One region of the Bradyrhizobium sp. CCBAU 45321 genome, then DNA from elsewhere that is predicted to be linked to it. Evidence: predicted binding sites of a transcription regulator. Region 1 holds the regulator's gene; the other holds the start of a gene.

Region 1 (3,099 bases):
ATCCGTCTCACCGAGCGCGATCTCGCCCTTGCCGCCGGAATGAATCATCCGCATCTCGCCGTCATCCGCCGCCCGAGGGTTGCCGTTCTCGCCACCGGCGACGAGCTCGTGATGCCAGGCACCACGCCTGGTCGTGGCCAGATCGTCTATTCCAACGGCTATGCCCTGCATGCGCTCGCCCGCAGCGAGGGCGCCGAGACCATCGACCTCGGAATTGCCGCCGATACGCTGGAGGCGACGTCCGCCGGCATCCGCAGCGCGCGCGAGAGCGGCGCCGACATCCTGATCACGACCGGCGGTGCGTCGGTCGGCGACCACGACCTGGTCCAGCAGGCGCTCAAGGGCGAAGGCATCGCGATGGCGTTCTGGAAGATCGCGATTCGGCCCGGCAAGCCGATGATGCACGGTCGACTAGGCGCGATGCGCGTGATCGGCCTGCCCGGCAATCCCGTGTCGTCCTACGTGTGCGCCTTCCTGTTCATGGTGCCCTTGATTCGCGCCCTGTCGGGCCGTTCAGCGATTCATCATCAGCGCGAGCGCGCCGTGCTGGGCCGCGATCTCGCCGCCAACGACCAGCGCGAGGATTATCTGCGTGCGCGGCTGGAGGTGCGCGACGACGGCACGCGCGTCGCCCTTCCCGTCAGCCATCAGGACTCCTCCCTGCTTGCGAATCTCGCTGCGGCACAGGTACTTCTCGTGCGTGCACCGTTCGCGCCGAAGGCCGAGGCAGGGACGCCTTGCGAGGTGCTCCGGCTGCCCGTCTGAGCCGCCCAGCCACACGCATTCCGCGAGTTTGGCCGCGTTCACCATAAATTAAGCAGTTGCGGAACACATATCGAACATATAGTGTCCGTTCATGATTTGTTTCGAGGATGTAGCGGCTTATTGCCGACTTCATCGTCTCGGAATCGAACGACATCAACCGGGGGACTTTGGTCGAGATGTTGACGCGCAAACAATACGAGCTTCTGCGGTTCATCAGCGAGCGTCTGAAGGAAAGCGGCGTGCCGCCGTCCTTCGACGAGATGAAGGATGCGCTCGACCTGCGCTCGAAGTCAGGCATCCATCGCCTGATCACTGCGCTCGAGGAGCGCGGCTTCATTCGCCGCCTGCCCAACCGTGCCCGTGCCATCGAGGTGATCAAGCTGCCCGAGCTCCAGGCCGCCGCCGGCAATCGCCGCGGCTTCACCCCGAGCGTCATCGAGGGCAATCTCGGCAAGGTGCGCGCGAGCTCCAGCCCGCCCGCGGACGAGGGCGAGCGCCCGGTCGCGGTGCCCGTGATGGGCCGCATCGCCGCCGGCACGCCGATCGAGGCACTGCAGACCCGCAGCCACACCATCAGCGTGCCGCCGGACATGCTCGGCTCGGGCGAGCACTACGCGCTCGAAGTGCGCGGCGATTCGATGGTCGAGGCCGGCATCCTCGACGGCGACATGGCGCTGATCCAGCGCAACGAGACCGCAAATACCGGCGACATCGTGGTGGCATTGATCGACGACGAGGAGGCCACGCTCAAGCGCTTCCGCCGCCGCGGCGCCTCGATCGCGCTCGAGCCCGCCAATGCCGCCTACGAGGTCCGCATTCTTCCGCCGAACCGCGTGAAGATCCAGGGCAAGTTGATCGGGCTTTACCGGAAGTACTGATACCGGAAGTCTCAAGCGCCGCGCGCGCTTCGATCGGCATCGGCGATCCAGGATCGGAGCGGATACTTGTCCGCTCCGGCTGGACGGTTTCTCTGGTTCTGCGCCGGCTGTCCGGTCCATCTTCCCGCGCGACATTCGCCCGCGCAGGCGCGCAGCCATTTCTGCTTCGCCGGTAGAGTTGTGCCGGCAGTGCTGATAGCTCCGGCCGAATGCAAGGACGCGAGGTTTGTTCCTATCGAATCCGGGAAAGATAATGTGATCGCGTGCTGCGAACGCGAGCCGCAGATTTGCCCATAACCGAGCAGAGCGTTGTATGCTTCCACTCTGATAGAGGCCTGCGCCTCGAAAGAGACGCGGGTCGCTATCCCAGCATGAGGAGCACCCGATGTGTGACTACAGCTTGCATGCCGTCGCGACGCGCCCCGCCGTAGTCGGCGAGACGATCGTCACGACAACCTTCCGCGGCACCTCGACGCGCGGCTTCGCTTCTGAAGCCGATCCCTCCGTCGCGGTCTGTCTGCTGCCGGGAACGGAGCTCGCTTTCGCCGACGACGTCCGCTACGACAACCGCTGGATCTGGACGCGCACCGTGAACTCTCGCGTCGGCAAGTTCGGCAAGATCGACCCGCACATTCCCGATCGCCATCATGACGCGATCGAATTTCCCGACGGCAAATATGTGCTGGTGACGCAGCTCGTCGAAGGCCAGCGCGCGACCGTGCTGCAATTGCCGGTGACGCAGCCGGCCCCCGAGCGCGAGCACAAGCCGCAGACCGTCGCCGACACGCGGCCCACGATCACGCGCCTGCCGATCGGCTGACGCCCTTCGGCCGAAAGGCCGAGCCCGGGATTGAAATTGCCGTCGCCGGCCGAGGCCGGCGAGCCCGGTGGGTTTTTGTTTCAGGACATTCGATCGGCGAGCCCGCCGCCGCGCCTCGTCGCCGCATGAAGTTTGGGCCGTCCTGCCTGAATTTTGAACGTTCGCTCCGCAGCCAAATGACCGATGCTGCAGTGGCTTGAGGCGGCGGACAGGCTCGATGAAGACCTTCATTCGCGTCGTTGAACTCTGGGTACCCGACCGGACGCGCATGCGGCTGGAATTCGGCGGCGGCCTCTACGACGAAGGGCTGTCCGCGTTCAAGGCCGTCAGCGAAGAGCTGCACTTCGGATATGACGAGGGACTTCCAGGCAAGGCCTGGGCCTGTGGCCACCCCGTCATCCTCACGAAATTCGCCAACTCCTATTTCAAGCGGACCGATCAGGCCGCTGCGGCCGGCCTCACCTGCGGCGTGGCGGTGCCGGTGTTCGCGGGCGAATTCCTGCAAGCCGTGCTGGTGCTGTTCTGCGGCGACGACGAGGCGCACGTCGGCGCGATCGAACTCTGGCACAACGATCCTGATCTCTCGCATGAGATGGGGCTCGTCGATGGCTATTACGGCACCGCGGACATGTTCGA
Region 2 (3,099 bases), 110 kb from region 1:
CGTAATCGAGGTAGGACTTCTTCATCTCGTCGAGGATGGAGACGGGGCGAATGTCCGAGGGTTGCGCCGGCTGGTCGCCGGGCTTGTTATCGTCGTCAGCCAAGGGGAAATCCGGTGAGGTTTTATCTGGGAATCATATAACGCATCGAGGGTTGGATAACCACCCTGACAGGGCCGCCGGAAGCGCTTTTTCCCTTCGTTTTTTCATGCACTTACCGGGGTGACGGGAGGTCATTTCCGGACAGCCTTCGGACGTCGGCAACCCCTGCGCCGGAGAGTGGATTTCGGCCACGGCTCAAGGCCCGAAAACCACTGTATGCATGAGCCGGCCGGGCATGAGGGTGAACAGCCCGGCAATGACGAGTGCGCCGAAGAAGATCGAGGCCATCGTGATCTTGTGGCGGCGAACATTGTGAGCTCTTGCAGCCGTCACGCCCAATACGAGCATCGCCAACGCGAAGATCGAGAGCAGATGGATCGGGCTCCATGGACCGACCAGACGGATTTCGTGAATCCAGAACGAGGTGAGCGCCACGACGAGCATCAGCACCACCCAGACCCAGCCCAGAGCCCGGTGCGGAAGGGTGCCCTTGGGGGCGATGAGCTGAACAATTCCGAGGACGAATGCAGCCATCGCGGCAAAGGCATGCAGCGGGATCGCCGGAGCAGCAGCAAGAAGCGGTCCAAGACTCATGCAGCAGTCCCCGATCGGCAGCGGCTCGCCGTCTGACGCACAACATGAGGCAAGCTTAGAAAATCAAGCCTTGCCCGTTGATTGACGAGAAATCCAAGCGCGGCACGCGAGCACACCGATGCAAAGGACGAGCGCCCGCTATTTGACCTCAGAACGGAATATCGTCGTCCATGTCGCTGTTGCGGCCGCCACCGGCGGCAACGGGACGGCGCGGCGCGCTGCTGACGGGTCCGGAGGAGCCGAAGTCGCCGCCCGGCTCGTCGCCGAAGCTGCCACCTCCGCCGCCGCCACCGCGGCCGTCCAGCATCGTCAGCGTCGAGTTGAAGCCCTGCAGCACGACCTCGGTCGAATATTTCTCGACGCCGCTCTGGTCGGTGTACTTGCGGGTCTGGAGCGCGCCTTCGATGTAAACCTTTGCGCCCTTCTTCAGATACTGTTCGACGATCTTGCAAAGCGGCTCAGAGAAGATCACGACGCGATGCCACTCGGTCTTCTCCTTGCGCTCGCCCGTGTTCTTGTCGCGCCAGGTCTCCGAGGTCGCGATGCTCAAATTCGCGATCGGCCGCCCGTCCTGGGTGCGGCGGATTTCGGGATCCTTGCCGAGATTTCCAACCAGAATGACCTTGTTGACGCTTCCCGCCATCGCGCTCTCCACTCCGAATGCCACTGAATTTCAAAAGGGCGAATCCGCTGCCCGCGTTCCTCTGCGCCCGCTAGGGCGACCCTATACGCCTGCGGGCACCGATCAGCCTGCCACCCCCGGGGTTATCCCCATATATAGCATCCCCTTCCGTTTTGTTCCAGATTTGTTCTTCATCGCAATAGGACAGCCATTCTGGCCCATTGCCAAAATAATGAGCAGCGCTCCGATGGAACCTTCTTGGGTTCCCCTGAACGAGAAAAACCGCTTAACATTCATTAAGTTGTTCCATTCACTTGAGTGGCGAGTGTGGCATTCCGGAGACGGACTCTGCCCCATTCTTAGGCTACATTCGCGTTGGAATTGATTCATATGGGCGTCGCGCCTGATCAGCCGCTTCGGGGAGTTTCAAGAAGCGGACGAAACTGGGGAGACTGTAATGAACAAGGTTCTGTTTGGTGCAATCGGTGCAATGGCGTTGGGGCTGTCGGGGCCGGCAAGTGCAGCGGATCTTGCTGCGCGTCCCTACACAAAGGCTCCGGCCCCTGTCGCTACCGTTTACGACTGGAGCGGCTTCTACATCGGTATCAACGGCGGCGGCGGCACGAGCCGTAAGTGCTGGGATTTCGTCGACACCACGGGCCTCGTCACCGGCGCCGCCGGCACCCTCGTCGGTGAAGGATGTCACAACGCGACCGGAGGCACGGTCGGTGGCCAGGTCGGCTACCGCTGGCAGTCCGCTAATTGGGTGTTCGGCGTCGAAGGCCAGGGCAACTGGGCCGACTTCTCCGGCGACAATGTCAGCCTCGTCTTCCCGGGCTCCGCGCTCGTCACCGGCAGCCGCAACCGGTCTCAGATCGATGCCTTCGGCCTGATCACCGGCCAGGTCGGCTATGCCTGGAACAATATCCTGGTCTACGTCAAGGGCGGCGCCGCCGTCGTCAGCGACGAGTTCGACGTCTACGCGGCGCCAGGCACGCCCGGTGCGGGCACCCTGCTCGCCTCGGCCGATCACACCCGCTGGGGCGGCACCGTCGGCGCGGGCGTCGAGTTCGGATTCGCACCGAACTGGACGCTCGGATTCGAGTACAACCACCTCTTCCTGGGCCACCAGACCCGGGACTTCACGACGCCAGGCGGTGCCTTCTTCGGATCCGATCGCATATATCAGGACGTCGACATGGGTTTGGTCCGGCTGAATTATCGCTTCGGCGGCCCGCTGGTCGCGAGGTACTGATTCCCTCTGATTTCGTGAGCGATGGAAGGGCCGGCCCCAGCGCCGGCCCTTCTTTTTTGCGGCACGACGGCTGGACGTCAATAAGTCAGCAACCATCACCTTTTCGGCTGTTGTGGCTTTTCGGAGACACAACTTGCGGCTTTGGTGGTGTAAAGACGGCGCCAGTTGGGCCGTTGAGTCCGCTGCCCTTCCGTGAGGGAAGGCAACAACAGAAACTGGGACTGGGATTAAGTTGAAAATGAAAAAGGTTTTGTTGGCTTCGGCCTGTTTGTTCGCTCTCGCGGCCCCCGCTTCGGCTGCTGATCTGGCAGCCCGCCCCTACACCAAGGCGCCCGCGCCTGTGGCCTCGGTCTACAACTGGACCGGCTTCTATCTCGGTATCGTCGGCGGCGGCGCCTGGGAAAACAGCTCCGATGATCCGCGCATGCAGGGCGGTTTCGTCGGCGGCACCGTTGGCTACAACTGGCAGACCTCCAACGTCGTGTTCGGCATCGAAGCTGATGGCGCGTGGGCTGACGTAAACGCCTC

What was found. The regulator LexA, encoded in region 1, represses DNA repair genes until DNA is damaged. The targets are predictions, from matches to a motif close to TGTTCNNNNTGTGTTCNG.
Region 2: the regulator LexA is predicted to act here: its motif matches at 1,491-1,508, upstream of ACM43_RS02425 (single-stranded DNA-binding protein).

What each region holds. Positions count from the first base shown of each region.
Region 1 is NZ_LFKZ01000014.1:43,535-46,633, reverse strand. Features, by position in the region: gene ACM43_RS01895 (molybdopterin molybdotransferase MoeA) at 1-765, shown strand, start outside; gene lexA (transcriptional repressor LexA) at 942-1,643, shown strand; gene ACM43_RS01885 (hypothetical protein) at 2,029-2,463, shown strand; gene ACM43_RS01880 (GAF domain-containing protein) at 2,681-3,099, shown strand, end outside.
Region 2 is NZ_LFKZ01000014.1:155,110-158,208, reverse strand. Features, by position in the region: gene gyrA (DNA gyrase subunit A) at 1-103, opposite strand, end outside; gene ACM43_RS02430 (DUF2306 domain-containing protein) at 296-694, opposite strand; gene ACM43_RS02425 (single-stranded DNA-binding protein) at 843-1,337, opposite strand; gene ACM43_RS02420 (outer membrane protein) at 1,774-2,571, shown strand; gene ACM43_RS02415 (outer membrane protein) at 2,810-3,099, shown strand, end outside.